Regions from separate parts of the Bradyrhizobium sp. LA6.1 genome, predicted to be linked through region 2. Evidence: riboswitches for the same ligand, from Rfam matches in the RefSeq annotation. Region 2 holds a riboswitch; the other holds the start of a gene.

Region 1 (8,307 bases), on a different contig from region 2:
GGCGTGAGGCTGCCGCATTGCGGACAACAACGTTAACTGCAATTCTCCAAAGGCGGCTTGAAGAGAGGGAAACAGTTAATGCCCCACGCCACGACCAGGGACGACGTCCGCATCTATTTCGAAGAAGCGGGTCAGGGAACGCCGATTATTTTTCTGCATGAGTTCGCGGCCGACTACACCAATTGGGAGCCGCAGATGCGCTACTTCTCGCGCGGCCATCGCTGCATCACCTATTCCGCGCGCGGCTACACGCCGTCGGACGCGCCTGATGGCGAGGTCTACACCTATAAGCATTTCTACACCGACGCGCTCGCGGTGCTCGATCATCTCAAGATCGAGCGCGCGCATCTCGTCGGCCTGTCGATGGGCGCCTATTCGTCGCTCCAGATCGGGTTGAACGCGCCGCAGCGCGCGCTGTCGATGACGCTGGCCGGCGTGGGCTCGGGATCGGAGATCGAGAATCTCGACAACTGGCGCAAGCAGTGCCGCGCCAATGCCGAGCAGTTCGAGACGCTCGGCTCCGCCGAGGTCGCAAAGGTCACGCGCGAGGCGCCGAGCCGGATTCCGTTCCTGGTGAAAGATCCGCGCGGCCACGCCGATTTCTACGCCGCACTGGCGCGCCACGATGCCAAGGGCTCCGCGAACACGATGCGCGGCTTCCAGGGCGGCAGGCCATCGATTTACACGATGCCGGATGCCATTCGAGGTGTGGCAACGCCCGCGCTGATCATCTGCGGCGACGAAGACGATCCCTGCGTCGGGGCAAGCCTGTTCCTGAAGAAGCACCTGCCCGCGGCGGGCCTCGCGATGTTTCCGAAATCAGGCCACGTGCTCAATCTCGAAGAACCCGCACTATTCAACGAGAGCGTGGAGCGGTTCGTGACGCTGGTGGAAGCCGGGCGCTGGCCAGTGCGCGATCCGCGGTCGCTGGCGGCGCATTAGACTGCCAGTCGCTGTCATTCCGGGATGCGCCGACAGGCACAGGCCCGGAATGACGGAAACTACTTCCCCTGCCCGCGCGTGAGCAAGAACACGCCCTGCTCGCCGAACATGTTCCACACCCACCACGGCAATCGCAGCCGCAACGGACGGCCGTAGAGATCCAGCGCCTCGGCGCGCTCCATCTTGACGTGGATCGCGTCGCAGAGCTCGACGAAATCCTTGATGGTGCAGAAGTGGATGTTGGCGGTGTCGTACCAGGTCGCCGGCAGATTCTCGGTGCGCGGCATGTGGCCGCCGACCAGGAGCTGGAGCCGCATTTTCCAGAAACCGAAATTCGGGAACGACACGATGGCACGGCGGCCGATGCGCAGCAGATTCTCCAGCACGACCCGCGGCTGCCGCGTCGCCTGCAGCGTCTGCGACAGGATGACGTAATCGAAGGCGTCGTCGGGATAGTTGACGAGATCGGTGTCGGCATCGCCCTGCACCACCGCCAGGCCCTTGGCGACGCAGCGGTTGACGCCTTCGCGCGACAGCTCGATGCCGCGCCCGTCGATGCCGCGGGTCTCCAGAAGCTGGAGCAAATCGCCCTCGCCGCAGCCGACGTCGAGCACTTTCGAGCCGGGCTTGACCATCTCGGCGACCAGCAGATGATCGGCACGAAACTGGCCGGACTGCTCCGTCGCAACGCCGCCCAGCGGCAGCACTTCCTGCACAGACATCGCTAGCCGTCCTTGTCAGTCAATCCTGGCGGTGAGCCCGCGCGCCTTCCCTGCCGATTGCAGGAAGGCACGGGCGATATCGAAGAATTCGGGCACGTCGAGCAGGAAGGCGTCATGGCCGCGATCGGTCTCGATCTCGGCGAACGACACCCGCGCGCTCGACGCGTTCAGCGCATGCACCAGCGCGCGCGATTCAGAAGTCGGGAACAGCCAGTCGCTGGTGAAGGAGACCACGCAGAAGCGCGTCTCGATGCCCGCGAACGCTTTCGCCAGCACGCCGCCGTGGTCGCCGGCGATGTCGAAATAGTCCATCGCACGGGTCAGATAGAGATAGGAGTTGGCGTCGAACCGCTCGACGAAGGACGAGCCCTGGTAGCGCAGATAGCTCTCGACCTGGAAATCGGCGTCGAACGAGAAGGTCGGCAACTCGCGGTCCTGCATGCGGCGGCCGAACTTGCGATGCAGCGCGGCGTCGGAGAGATAGGTGATGTGCGCGGCCATCCGTGCCACCGCAAGTCCGCGATGCGGATGGATGCCCTGATCCGTGTAGCGGCCGTTGTGCCAGTCGGGATCGGCCATCACCGCCTGGCGGCCGAGCTCGTGGAAAGCGATGTTCTGCGCCGAGTGCCGCGTCGCGCAGGCAATCGCCAGCGCGGAGTACACGCGCTTGGGATAGGCCGCGGTCCATTGCAGCACCTGCATGCCGCCCATCGAGCCGCCGACCACCGCGAACAACGTGTCGATGCCGAGCCGGTCGATCAGCATCGCCTGCGCGCGCACCATGTCGGGAATGGTGATGACGGGAAAATCCAGGCCCCACACCTTGCCGGTCGCGGGATTGATCGAGGCGGGCCCGGTCGAGCCCATGCAGCCGCCGATCACGTTGGCGCAAATGATGAAGTAGTGCTGAGGATCAAGAGGTCGGCCGGGACCGACCAGCGTCTCCCACCAGCCCGACTTGCCGGTGACGGGATGCACGTTGGCGACATGCTGATCTCCCGTCAGCGCATGGCAGATCAGCACCGCGTTGGAGCGATCGGCGTTGAGCTCGCCATAGGTCTGGTAGGCGATCTGGAACGGGGTGAGATCGATGCCGCAATCGAGCCGCAGCGGCTGCTCGGCGCCGAACTGCGCGACCTGCGAATTCGGATGATCCGCCTCATGCGACCGGTCGTCGGCACTGATCGCGGGACTTGGCACAGGCTTCACGCCAACCATCATCGACCTCGTTTGCGACACCCGTCAGGCTGCCGCTGGAATCAGGCCATGAAAAACCCGGCCTGAACGATAGGTTCGGCCGGGATCGGAAGCGTCCCCGGCCTGTTTAGCGAGTTTTTTAACGTGGCTGCAAGCCGGCCGGCTCAAATGACCACGGAACGGGCAAAAGCTACTGTCTTGGGCGGTTTTCGTCAAGTCACGGTCCGGATTAGCCAAATTCATCCCTGAAAGGCCGGCCCAAAAGGCCTGGTTTCCCTTTGCATTTCTCTTTGCTTTCGCCGCGCCGACTGCCTAATCAGGACGTCGACCGCAGCGGATCCGGCCTTGCCGATCGGCCTTGGCCGACCCGCATTGGAACGCCTCTCACCAGCATCTCGCAGATATGTCCCAACGTCCGCCCGCGCCACCATCGCTCCAGGAATTGCGCAAGGAGATCGACGCGATCGACGAGGGCATGCATCGTCTCCTGATGCAGCGCGGTGACATCATCGACCGCCTGATCCAGGTGAAGCAGACCCAGGAGGTCGGCTCGGCGTTCCGCCCGGCGCGCGAGGCCGCCATGATGCGGGACATCGTACAACGCCATCGCGGCATCCTGCCGCTCGACACGGTCGAGAGCATCTGGCGCGTCATCATCTCGACGTTCACTTACGTCCAAGCGCCGTTCTCCGTGCATGCCGACATCTCGGTGAGCGAGCCGGCGATGCGCGATTCCGTGCGCTTCCATTTCGGCTTCACGGTGCCTTACGTCGCGCATTTCAGCGCGCAGGCCGCGGTCGAAGCGGTGGCGAAGTCCAAGGGCGATCTGGCGCTGGTCTCGGCGACCTCGAGCCGCACGCCATGGTGGCTGGAGCTGGAAGCGGACGGCGCGCCGAAGATCATCGCGCGGATGCCCTTCGTCGAGCGCGCCGACCATCCGGCCGCACTGCCGGTGTTCGCGATCTCGCGCGTCGCCGACAGCGCCGTGGTGACGGAGGTCGAGACCTTCAGCGTGCGCGTGTCCGGGTGGAACGCCGAGGTCGCGCGGGCGCTGTCGCCGCTCGCCGAGATCGTGGCAGTGCCCGATACCGCCTTCGACGGCGCGGCGCTGCTGGTCTCGGTCACGAGCGCCACCAGCATCGACAAGATCAAGGCTGCCCTGATCGAAGCGGGGGCCTCGGTGCGCTCCACGGCCCTCGTCGGCAGCCACGCAACGCGCTATACGGTGCCCTCGACCGGGTCGAAATCGTAGATCGCGAACCGCCTAAAGCTACTTCCGGAGTTGAAGATGTCACGCCCCGTGCCGAATCCCGGCATTCTCGATATTGCGCCCTACACGCCCGGCAAGAGCCCGGTGGCTGAGCCGGGCCGCAAGGTGTTCAAGCTCTCGGCCAACGAGACGCCGTTCGGGCCCTCGCCCAAGGCGATCGAGGCGTTCAGGAACGTGGCGGCGCATCTGGAAGACTATCCGGAAGGAACCTCGCGCGTGCTGCGCGAAGCGATCGGGCGCTCTTTCGGGCTCGACCCCAACCGCATCATCTGCGGCGCCGGCTCGGACGAGATCCTCAATCTGCTCGCCCACACCTATCTCAGCCACGGCGACGAGGCGATCTCGACCACGCACGGCTTCCTGGTCTACCCGATCGCGACTATGGCGGTCGGCGCCAAGAACGTGGTCGCGCAGGAGACCAACCTCACCTGCAATGTCGACGCCATCCTCAAGGCGGTGACGCCGAAGACAAAGCTGGTCTGGCTCGCCAATCCCAACAATCCGACCGGCACCTATGTGCCGTTCGACGAGGTCAAGCGGCTGCGCGCCGGCCTGCCGTCGCACGTGCTGCTGGTGCTCGATGCCGCCTATTCCGATTACGTCTCGCGCAACGACTACGAGATGGGGATCGAACTCGTCGCCACCACCGAGAATACCGTGGTGACGCACACCTTCTCCAAGATCCACGGTCTCGCCGCGCTACGCGTCGGCTGGATGTTCGGTCCGGAGCACATCATCGACGCGGTCAACCGCATCCGCGGTCCCTTCAACGTGTCGACGCCGGCGATGTATGCCGCTGTCGCGGCGATCGAGGACACTGCGCACCAGGCGATGTCGAAGCAGTTCACCGAGACCTGGCGCAACTGGCTCTCCGAGGAGATCGGCAAGCTCGGACTGAAGGTGACGCCGGGCGTCGCCAATTTCGTGCTGATCCACTTCCCGGAAAATGGCAAGACCGCGGACGAGGCCGACGCGTATCTTACCAAGCGCGGGCTGGTGTTGCGCGCGCTGAAGAACTACCGCCTGCCGCATTCGCTGCGCATGACCATCGGCACCGAGGAGGCCAACCGCCTTGTCGTCGAGGGCCTGCGCGACTTCATGGCCGGCAAATGAGCACCACACCGCACTTCCAGCGCGTTGCGCTGATCGGCTTCGGCCTGATCGGCGGCTCGATCGCGCGCGCTGCGAAGCTCCAGGGCTTGGCCTCCGAGATCGTCACCACCGCGCGCTCGGAGAAGACGCGCGCGCGGGTGCTGGAGCTCGGCATCGTCGACCAGGTCGTGGCGACCAATGCGGAAGCGGTGAAGGATGCCGACCTCGTCATCCTCTGCATTCCCGTCGGCGCCTGCGGGCCGGTGGCGCAGGAGATCGCGGCGCATCTCAAGCGGGGCGCGATCGTCTCCGACGTCGGCTCGGTCAAGGGCGCGATCGTCAGGGACATGGCGCCGCATCTGCCGAAGACCATTCATTTCGTGCCGGCGCATCCCGTCGCGGGCACCGAGCATTCGGGTCCCGACTCCGGTTTCGCCGAGCTCTTCATCAACCGCTGGTGCATCCTGACGCCGCCGGAAGGCGTCGATGCGGCGGCCACCGATCGTCTGCGCGCGTTCTGGGCGGCGATGGGCGCCAAGGTCGAGATCATGACGCCGGATCATCATGATCTCGTGCTCGCGATCACCAGCCATCTGCCGCATCTGATCGCCTACACCATCGTCGGCACCGCCGACGAGCTGGCGCAGGTGACGGAGTCCGAGGTGATCAAGTTCTCGGCCGGCGGCTTCCGCGATTTCACCCGCATCGCCGCGTCCGACCCGACGATGTGGCGCGACGTCTTCCTCGCCAACAAGGAAGCCGTGCTGGAGATGCTCGGCACCTTCACCGAGGATCTCGCCAAGCTCACCCGCGCGATCCGCCGTGGCGACGGCGAGGCGCTGTTCGACCACTTCACGCGCACGCGCGCCATCCGCCGCGGCATCGTCGAGATCGGCCAGGATTCGGCCGCGCCGGATTTCGGCCGGCCGCATGCGCAGCTCGGCAAGAAGCCGTAGCCACCCCTCTCTCCTCCGTCATTGCGAGGAGCGCAGCGACGAAGCAATCCAGACTGTTTCCGAAGAGAAAGTCTGGATTGCTTCGCTTCGCTCGCAATGACGGGGCATCAATACAGCGGCGGAATCTGGCCGACCTTGACCGGGCCGAGCAGCACGGCGCCGTCGACGAACTTCAGTGGGAAGCTCCTCGCCTTCTTGCCCTCAAGCGTGCTCTCGGTGCCGATCGAATTGATGCCGGCCGCAACGCCGGCATTGGCGTTCTGCTTGATGACCTTGCCGAGGCCGGGAACGGCGCGGTCGAGTGCGCCGAACAGATTGTTGAGGTCCTGCGACTTCACGCCGGGCGCAACGCGGTCGAGGGTTGCCTGCGGCACCCCCTCCTCCAGCATCTTCTCGATGCCGAGCGCCGGGATTACACGCTCGAGGCCGGTCACGGTCATCTGCAGCTCACCGTCGAGTCGGCCATTGGCCGAGAGCCCGAGCGTGCCAGCGGCAACCGCGATCATCTCGCCCTGCTGGACGCGCGACTGGACGATCTCGATGTGACCGCCGGCGGCCTGGATCTCGCGGAAGCGTTGCGGCCACGGCTTTGGCGTGAGGTCGGAGAGGCCCGTGATCTTCGCGCGCGTGTCCGCCTCGAACGGCTCGGCGAGCAAGGGATGAACACCCTGGATGCTGCCCTGCGCGACGTGCAGCACGGTCTCGATCACAGGATGATCCGACCGCGACCCGTCTGCGAGGCGACCGTGCAGCTCGACCTGCTTGGCGCGCGCGAGCGGCACCTGCACGCTGCCGTCGAGACGATTGATGACGGGATCGTCGAACACGATGGAGGCGCGATCCGGCACCGCCGGCAGGCCGAACACGCTGCTGCGGCCCTTGCTCCAATTCACCACGAAGGTGTTTTGCGTGACGCCGTCGGTGAGCGTCGCCGGCGCAGAGAATTCGGCGATGACGCGCTTGGGATCGTAGACCTGGGCGACGACCAGGATGTTGTCGAGCTTCGCCGTGAACGGCGTCTTGCTGGCGTTCTGCGACACCAGGGCGACGCTGGCGCCGGAGCACTGGACCTCGAAGCGGAACGGGAAGCCGGCGATCGAGCGCTTGGCGCAATCGTAGATGCGGCCGGACTTGGCCTCCTGCGCCCGCCAGGCGTCTGCGGCGATTTCGGCCTGCGAGGCCGCATAGAACCAGAAACAGCTCCACGCGACGGCGAGGATCAGGAGGATAATGGGGGCGATGAAAAGGCCCCAACGGGGGCGGCGGCCTGTGGCAACGGTCATATCTGACATGCGGCGACCCTTTGACCCCAGATTTTGTCAAATGTAAGCGGGGTTCGGCCGCGCCGAAAGGCCGAGAATTCACTTCGCTTGGGGCCGTCGTTCTGGTAGCCGTGCCCGAAATGTCGGAAATTACCCTCCCCTCCGTCACCACAGCCAAGGGCGATCTCTGGGTGTTCGGCTATGGCTCGCTGATGTGGCGGCCGGGCTTCGAATTCAGGGAACGCGTCCCGGCGCGGCTGGTCGGCGAGCACCGCGCGCTCTGCGTCTATTCCTTCGTGCATCGCGGCACGCCGGAGCAGCCGGGCCTGGTGCTCGGACTCGACCGCGGCGGCGCCTGCCGCGGCATTGCTTTTCGCGTCGCCGAGAAGGACCGCGCCGACGTCGTCGCCTATCTGCGGGCGCGCGAGCAGGTCACGTCCGTCTATCGCGAGGTGATGCGCTCGGTGTGGCTTGAGAACGATGCGCGACAGCGCGTCTCCGCGCTCGCCTATGTCGTCGACCGCGGCCACGTCCAGTATGCCGGCCGGCTGTCGCTCGCCGACCAGCATCGCCATGTCGTCCAGGGCCATGGCCAATCCGGCGCCAACCGCGACTACGTGACGGCGACGGTAAAGGCGATCGAGGCCGAAGGTTTTCGCGACACGCAATTGCATCAGCTCGCGACCATGCTGCATGGTGATGCGCATTCCCTGCACGCGCCGGCTCCCGCAGAAGATCGAGAGAACCGCTAGCGCTGCGACGGCGCGTAGCTCGGCGACGAGCCGATCAACTGCTCCTGCTCTTTCCGGCCCGCTTCGACGAGGCGGCCGGTCGCGTCTTCGATGGCGGTTTGCACGCGCGAGAGA
Region 2 (8,307 bases):
TCGTCGTGACCTGCGAGTTCTGCTCGTCGGTGTACCAGTTCACGCCGCACGAGGCGGGCGTGGAAGACGCGTAGGCATCGCATCCTCCGTCATTGCGCGCGCAGCGAAGCAATCCAGCCGTAGGGTGGGCAAAGCGCAGCGTGCCCACCATCTTATGCGCCACGTTTGGAATGGTGGGCACGGCGCTTTGCGCCTTTGCCCACCCTACGGCACCGCGCTAATTCAACACCCGCTTGTTGTCCGGGCTGTCCAGCGAGAATGTCGGCACGTCGATCTCGAAGCGTTCGCCGCTTTCGCTGACCATCTGGTAGCGGCCGGTCATGAAGCCCGAGGCGGTCGCGAGCGGCACGCCGGAGGTGTATTCGAAGCGCTCGCCGGGAGCCAGGGTCGGCTGCTCGCCGACGACGCCCTCGCCCCTGACCTCCTGCTGGCGGCCGGTGGCGTCGGTGATGATCCAGTGCCGCGTCTTCAGCTGCACGGTTTCGTCGCCGGAATTGGTGATGACGATGGTGTAGGACCAGAAATAGCGGGAGCGGTCAGCCGACGACTGCTCCGGAACAAAGTTCGGCTCGACGGTCACTTCGATCTGGCGGGTCACGGCGCGATACATGGCTGCCATCATAACGAAAACCCGGCCGGGAACCAACGCCCGCAGGCGGTTTTGGTGACATCGTGCCGCCAGAATTGCCGAGGAAGTAGACCCAATGTGATCCGGCCGCTTTGCGAGACGACGGCCAGACCTGTACACTCCATGACACGTCGCGATTTGCGGAAGGGTTTCGAACCCCCGATGACCATTGCCGACCAAGTGACGGGATCGACGATCGCGGGAACCGGCAAGCCTGCGGAGGCCAGACCTGCGGAGGCGAAGCTGCGCTCCGCCGCGCCGGCCATCACGCTGCCCGCCATCGGCGAGCGCGAGCTCCGGCTCGACCTGTTCCGCGGGCTCGCACTGTGGCTGATCTTCGTCGACCATCTGCCGCCGAGCCTTTTGACCTGGTTCACGATCCGCAATTACGGCTTCAGCGACGCCACCGAGATCTTCATCTTCATCTCCGGCTACACCGCGGCGTTCGTCTACGGTCGTGCCATGCTCGAAAGCGGCTTCGTCGTCGCTACCGCGCGCATCCTACGGCGCGTCTGGCAGATCTATGTCGCCCACGTCTTTCTGTTCACGATCTTCCTCGCCGAAATCTCCTACGTTGCGACCAGGTTCGAGAACCCGCTCTACACCGAAGAGATGGGCATCATGGATTTCCTCAAGCAGCCCGACGTCACGATCGTGCAGGCGCTGCTGCTGCGCTTTCGTCCGGTCAACATGGACGTGCTGCCGCTCTATATCGTGCTGATGCTGGCGCTGCCCTTGATCTTGTGGCTGATGAAATGGCGGCCCGACGTGACGCTCGGCCTCTCGGTTCTGCTCTACGCGGTGACCTGGGAATACGACCTCTATCTGTCGGCCTATCCGAACGGCTTCTGGGCGTTCAATCCCTTCGCCTGGCAATTGCTTTTCGTATTCGGCGCATGGTGTGCGCTCGGAGGTGCGCGACGCATGTCGCGCATCCTGGCGTCCCGCGTCACGATGTGGATATCGATCGCCTATCTGGTCGCGGCGTTCTACGTGACGCTGACCTGGTATGTGCCGCAGCTCTCCCACTTCATGCCGAGGCGGCTCGAGCAGTGGATGTATCCGATCGACAAGGCCGATCTCGACGTGCTGCGCTTCACGCATTTCCTGGCGTTCGCCGCACTCACCGTTCGCTTCCTGCCCCGGGAATGGCCGGGCCTGAAATCGCCCTGGCTGCGGCCGCTGATCCTCTGCGGCCAGCATTCCCTGGAGATCTTTTGTCTCGGCGTCTTCCTCGCCTTCGCCGGCCATTTCATCCTGGCCGAAGTCTCCGGCGGCGCAGCCATGCATGCGCTGATTAGTCTCTCCGGAATCCTGATCATGTGGGGCGTTGCGTGGGTGATTTCGTGGTACAAGCGCGTGGCTGACAAGAGCGGTGCGAAAACCAAAAACGCCGTCGGCAACGCCGATCTGGCGGGAGGGGGCTGATGAAGGCGAAGGTTCTCCTGAGCCTGGTCCTGCTGTGCGGTAACCTCGCCGCGCCCCTGGCGCGCGCGGGCGATGCCGTGCCGGCTGCTCCGGCCGCGCCCCCAGCCTGCGAATTGCCATCCTATCTGCTCACCACTGAAAGCCAGCTTCCCCGGGTCGCCGATGCCATCAAGGCCGGCAAACCGCTGGAAATCCTGGTCATTGGCAGCCGTTCGACCACGATTCCGGCCTCGGAGGACAGCTCCTATCCGGCGCGCATGCAGGCCATCCTGCAGGACAGGCTGCTGCCGTCGGAGACTGTGCACGTCTCCGTAGAAATACAGAGCAAGAAGACGGCCGAGGAGGCGGCCGCCACCTTCGTTAAGCTGATGGAAGCAAAAAGGCCTACTTTGGTCATCTGGCAGACCGGGACTGTGGATGCTATCCGAGCGATTGATCCCGATGATTTTCGCGGGGCGGTGACCGAAGGGGTTTCCGCGCTGCAAAAAGCAGGGGCTGACGTCGTGTTGATGAACTTGCAGTACAGCCCGCGTACCGAAACCATGATCTCGGTGCCGCCCTATCTCGACAATATGCGGGTGGTGGCGCAGGAGCATGACATCCCGCTGTTCGACCGTTTCGCGATCATGCGGCAGTGGAATGATCAGGGTCAGTTCGACCTGTTCAGCCCGTCCCGCGGGCCAGAGCTGGCGAAACAGGTCCATGACTGCCTTGGCCGGGCGTTGGCACAGTTTGTGATCGACGCAGCCCATCTGGGGCCGGCCCAGCAGCAAAATTGAGGTCTAGCGTTAATGAGTTCTCTCCGCCCTTTTTGGTTGACGGCATGGCTGGCTGCGCCCGCGGCGGCTCTGCTGATGCTGACGCCGGTGTCGCTGGCACCAGTGCAGGCGCAGGCCACGCAGGCAACGCCCGCGCCGCAGCAGGCCGCTAGTCCGGCTTCCGCTTCGCCCTCCCAGACCACCGTCGCCGCGACGTCCCACGAGCAGCGCGGCGTGACCGCCCGCGCCATCGACAAGGTGAAGCAGGTCGCGAAATCCGCCGGGGACATTTTCAGCCGCGTGCCCTGCCTCACGCCGAAGGGTGGCTCGAAGGCGATGGGCTCGCTGCCGCATGTCGCGGGCAAGCTCGTCGCCGGCAAACCCGTCGTGATCGTTGCGTTCGGCTCGTCGTCGACGGCAGGCTATGGCGCGAGCTCGCCCGATTTCAACTATCCGAACCGTCTCGCCGCGCAGCTCCGCCGGCAATATCCGACCGCCGACATCACCGTCATCAACGCCGGCGTCGGCGGCGAGGACGCACCCGAGATGATGAAGCGCCTCCAGAAGGAGGTGATCGACGTGCATCCGGATCTCGTGATCTGGCAGGTCGGCACCAATGCGGTGCTGCGCAATCTCGATCCCGGTGACACCGCCAAGATGGTCGAGGACGGTATCTCCCGCATCCAGGCCGCTGGCGGCGCCGACATCGTGCTGGTCGATCCGCAATATTCGCCAGCCGTCAACCAGCGCAAGGAGAGCGCCGGCAAGATGGTGCACCTGCTCGGGAAGGTCGCCGAGCTCCGTCACGTCGGCATCTTCCCCCGCTTCGAGGTGATGCGCGACTGGCACGAGAATCAATCGATCCCGGTCGAGAGTTTCGTGATCGCCGACGGCCTGCATATGAACGATTGGGGCTATGCCTGCTTCGCGCAGATCCTCGGCGACGACATCATCCGCTCCGTCGGCCAGATCAAGCTCGGCGTCAACGTGCCCGCGGACGTGCGAACGTATCGGCCGATGTAGGCTCGGTGCCGTAGGGTGGGCAAAGGCGCGCTCTTCGCGCGCCGTGCCCACCATCTATCGGCGATATGATCGTGAATGGTGGGCACGCTTCCGCCTTCGCTCTTCGAGCTACGGCGGACAAGTCGCTTTGCCCACCCTACAAGAGCCCAATCGCCTCACGCCTTCTCCAGCGCCGCGGTCAGATCCTCGATCAGATCGTCCACATGCTCGAGCCCCGCCGAGAAGCGGATGAAGCCCTCGCTGATGCCGAGCGCGGCGCGGTCTTCCGGCTTGAGGCGCTGATGCGTCGTGGTCGCCGGATGCGTGACGAGGCTCTTGGCATCGCCGAGATTGTTCGAGATTTTTGCAAGCTTGAGCTCGTTGAGCACGCGGAACGCACCCTGCTTGCCGCCCTCGACCTCGAAGCCGACCAGCGTCGAGCCGCCGCGCATCTGCTTCTTCACGAGAGCTGCCTGCGGATGATCGGCGCGGCCGGGATAGACCAGCCGCGAAATCTTCGGATGGCTCGCCAGCACGTCGGCGATGCGTCCCGCCGTCTCGGTCTGCGCGCGCACGCGTACGCCCAGCGTTTCCAGGCCCTTGAGCAGGACCCATGCGTTGAACGGCGAGATCGACGGGCCGGTCTGGCGCATGAAATTGTGGATGTGCTCGGCGATGAACGCTTCCGACGACAGGATGATGCCGCCGAGACAACGGCCCTGGCCGTCGATGTGCTTGGTCGCGGAATAGACGACGACGTCTGCCCCTAGCGCGAGCGGGCTCTGCCAGATCGGCGTCGCGAACACGTTGTCGACGACGAGCCGCGCGCCGCCGCTGTGCGCGATCTCGGCGATCCCTGGAATGTCGAGCACGTCGAGCGTCGGGTTGGTCGGGCTCTCCAGGAAAAACGTCTTGGTGTTCGGCCTCAAGGCGCGCTGCCACTGGTCGAGATCGGCTCCGTCGACCAGCGTGGTCTCGATGCCGTAGCGTGGCAAGAGATCCTGAATGACGTAGAGACACGAGCCGAACAGGGCACGGGAGGCCACCACATGATCGCCGGCCTTCAGCGGCGCCAGGATCGCGGTCGTCACCGCGGCCATGCCGGTCGCCGCCGAGCGGGCGGCTTCGGCGCCTTCGAGCTCGATCATGCGGCGCTCGAACATCGAGATGGTCGGGTTGGAATAGCGCGAATAGATGAAGCCGGGGTCCTCGCCCTTGAACCGCGCCTCGCACTCCTCGGCGCTGTTGTAGACGTAGCCCTGGGTCAGGAACAGCGCCTCCGACGTCTCGCCATATTGCGAGCGCAGGGTGCCGGAATGGACCAGTCGGGTTTCGGGACGGTATTGCGTGGTGGACGCCGGGGACTTCGACATAGGACCTCCTCTGCGTGACCATCGAAAATGGTCACAAAAAAACCGGCCTGGATAACTTCCACGGGCCGGGATCACAGAGGTCCCCGGCCTGTTTAGCGACTTATTTAACGTGGCTGCAAGCCGGCCGGCTCAAATCACCACGGGATAAGTGATGCTCATATTCCGCAATGGCCTTTCCGTCAAGGCGTCCATCGGATAGCCGTAAAAGGCTGCTATTTCCCGCATGTCCGGATGCATTTGACCCCTGACGAGGACCCCCGGTTGAGCTTCACGGTTGCCGCCGACGCCAATGGTATCCTGCCCGACCGCATGATCGCGGCGATGGCGAAGGCGGGCCTCATCCTGCCCGCTTATGACTTCGTCGAAAGCCAGATCCAGCCGGCGAGCCTCGACCTTCGCCTCGGCGACATCGCGTATCGCGTTCGCGCCAGCTTCCTGCCGGGTCCCGGCGCGACCGTCGCCGAGCGCATCGACGAGTTGAAGCTGCACGAGTTCAGCCTCGCCGATGGCGCGGTGCTGGAGACCAACTGCGTCTACATCGTGCCGCTCCTGGAAAGCCTGGCGCTGCCGCCGGAGATCGTCGCCGCCGCCAACCCGAAAAGCTCGACCGGCCGGCTCGATGTCTTCACCCGCGTCATCGCCGACGGCACCCGCCGCTTCGACATGATCGGCGCCGGCTATCACGGCCCGCTCTACGCCGAGATCAGCCCGAAGACGTTTCCGGTGCTGGTCAGTGAGGGCTCGCGCTTGAGTCAGGTGCGCTTCCGCACCGGAGATGCGATCCTCAACATCGACGAGCTCGAGGCGCTGCATGCGACTGAGCGTCTCGTCGATCTCGATGATGCCGATCTCACCGGCGGCGTCGCCGTCTCCGTCGATCTCTCCGGCGAGAAGGCCAACGGCTTCGTCGGCTATCGCGCCAAGCGCCACACCGGTGTCGTCGACGTCGACCGCCGCTCCGGCTATGCGGTGGAGGATTTCTGGGAACCGATCTCGGCGCGTCCCGACGGCAGCCTGATCCTCGATCCCGGCGAGTTCTACATCCTCGCCTCCAAGGAAGCCGTGCAGGTGCCGCCCGATTACGCCGCGGAGATGGTGCCGTTCGATCCCCTGGTCGGCGAGTTCCGCGTGCACTATGCCGGCTTCTTCGATCCCGGCTTCGGCTATGCCGGCGCTGGCGGGCAGGGATCGCGCGCCGTGCTCGAAGTGCGCTCGCGCGAGGTGCCGTTCATCCTCGAGCACGGCCAGATCGTCGGCCGTCTCGTCTACGAGAAAATGCTGTCGCGCCCCGACGCGATGTACGGCCAGCGCATCGGCTCGAACTACCAGGCGCAGGGGCTCAAACTATCGAAGCATTTTCGGGTGTAGCTACACACCCTACTGTCATGCCCCGGCTTGACCGGGGCATCCAGTACGCCGCAGCCTCTCGATTGACTACTGCCGGGATGCAAGCTGAAATCCGGCTGCATGCGAGGTGGCGAGATGAGTGTTCAATCCGAACTCGACGCAAGGATCGTCGACGACGTCGCGGACGCGCTGATCTATTCGGATCGCTCCGGCACCATCACGCGCTGGAATCGCGCATCGACCACACTGTTCGGCTTCTCGGCGGACGAGGCGCTCGGCCAGAACCTCGATCTGATCATTCCCGAACATCTGCGTGCCGCGCACTGGAAGGGCTTCGAAGCTGCGCTTGCCACCGGGGCGATGAAGCTCGCGGGCAGGCCGACGCTGACCCGCGCGTTGCACAAGAGCGGACGCAAGCTCTACATCGAGATGACCTTCGCGCTGGTGCGCGATGCCGGTGGTGCCGTGGTCGGATCGGTCGCGATGGCGCGCGACGTCACCGAACGCGTCGAGCGCGAGCGCGCGGCCAGGCTTGCGCAAAATTCGTGATGCGGAATTGACGGGCTGGCGTGCAGGGCGCTCTGCTTGAGCGTCAGGTTGCCTCGTACAGGGCGCAGTGACACACTCGATCAAAACAACGATCGGGAGCGAACATGACCGCCGCAACAGACGCAGCAGAGGAAGCGCAATGGAAGCGCTGGCGTGCGGTCGCCGACCTCTATCACGCCTATTTCACCGGACTCATCCTCACCGTCGTCACACGGCGCGGCACGGCGGATGCTGCCGAATTCGTCTTCCGCGTGTTTCGCCGCCAGCAGCAGGAGCGCTTCCTGCCGGGGCTCGAAAAGCTCGGTCTCAGTCATCTGCCGCCTGCGGTGGCCGCCGCGCAATATCACTATCTCTCCAACTGGATCGGCGGCGTGCATGTCGAGTACATGTATGAGAGCGATCGCAAAGCCTGGATCCGCTATCCGCCGCCGCGCTGGATCTGGAAGGGCACCGCGATCTGCGGCGTGCCGGGTGAGGTCAGCCGCGCGATGCTGCGCGGCTGGCACGCCAACAATGGCGTCGCGCTCGGCGATACCAGGCTCGGCTTCGTCTGCACCAAGCAGAGCGTCGACGGTCAGGATGGGCTCGAAGGCTATTATTATCAGTACGACCACCCGCTCGAGCTGGATCAGCGCCTGGTCTTCGCGCGTCATCTGGAAGCGCCGCTGTTCGATGCGAAGAGTGCGCCTGCGCTACCTGTTTCGAGCTGGCCAAAACCGCGGCTGGAAAAAGCCTATCGCAACTACGCGATGGAATATGTGCGCACCGCCGCGCCCGTGATGGTGCAATTGTTCGGCCCGGAAGACGCCGGCTATCTCCTGCACCTCACCGGCAAGCTGATCGGGATGCAGTATTTTGACGAGGTCGCGGCGGCACTGTCCATGAGCCGCGGTGGCGCCAGCGAGTTCGCAGCGTTCCTGAATGCGCTGATTGCCGCGCAGGATGACTCTGCCGAGACGACCGCGTCAGAAGGCACGTTTGAATTTCGTCAGCAGAGCTGGAAGCTGATGGATGACGTCGCCGACTATCATCGCGCCTGCACCAAGGTGCTGGAAGGGTTGTTCGAGGGGCTCGCTGCCGGATGCGGGCGGCACATCGGCGTGCACCTGCGCCCGACAGCGGGCGGTCGGCCGCCGCTGGTGTGGACCATTGAGTAATTCCACCACTTGAAATGCGCTGCCGCAGGGCACGCCTGCATCCGGCGCAGGAGGAATCGGCAATT

Evidence for each region. A riboswitch is a leader RNA that binds a small molecule or an ion and turns the genes downstream of it on or off. The one in region 2 is predicted to bind S-adenosylmethionine.
Region 1: it holds a riboswitch for S-adenosylmethionine, as region 2 does, so the genes downstream of both, metX (homoserine O-acetyltransferase MetX) here and ABIB99_RS36490 (O-succinylhomoserine sulfhydrylase) in region 2, are expected to answer to the same signal.

Annotation. Positions count from the first base shown of each region.
Region 1 covers NZ_JBEPQK010000028.1:67,158-75,464, reverse strand. The annotation lists gene ABIB99_RS41210 (alpha/beta fold hydrolase) at 79-942, shown strand; gene metW (methionine biosynthesis protein MetW) at 1,002-1,664, opposite strand; gene metX (homoserine O-acetyltransferase MetX) at 1,680-2,882, opposite strand; SAM riboswitch at 2,968-3,047, opposite strand; gene ABIB99_RS41195 (chorismate mutase) at 3,265-4,113, shown strand; gene ABIB99_RS41190 (pyridoxal phosphate-dependent aminotransferase) at 4,150-5,244, shown strand; gene ABIB99_RS41185 (prephenate/arogenate dehydrogenase family protein) at 5,241-6,179, shown strand; gene ABIB99_RS41180 (DUF2125 domain-containing protein) at 6,287-7,471, opposite strand; gene ABIB99_RS41175 (gamma-glutamylcyclotransferase) at 7,582-8,193, shown strand; gene ABIB99_RS41170 (lysophospholipid acyltransferase family protein) at 8,190-8,307, opposite strand, start outside.
Region 2 covers NZ_JBEPQK010000021.1:27,821-36,127, reverse strand. The annotation lists gene ABIB99_RS36515 (Hsp33 family molecular chaperone) at 1-74, shown strand, start outside; gene apaG (Co2+/Mg2+ efflux facilitator ApaG/CorD) at 218-610, opposite strand; gene ABIB99_RS36505 (OpgC domain-containing protein) at 791-2,056, shown strand; gene ABIB99_RS36500 (SGNH/GDSL hydrolase family protein) at 2,056-2,835, shown strand; gene ABIB99_RS36495 (SGNH/GDSL hydrolase family protein) at 2,848-3,837, shown strand; gene ABIB99_RS36490 (O-succinylhomoserine sulfhydrylase) at 3,993-5,189, opposite strand; SAM riboswitch at 5,261-5,340, opposite strand; gene ABIB99_RS36485 (2'-deoxycytidine 5'-triphosphate deaminase) at 5,421-6,557, shown strand; gene ABIB99_RS36480 (PAS domain-containing protein) at 6,672-7,085, shown strand; gene ABIB99_RS36475 (hypothetical protein) at 7,190-8,242, shown strand.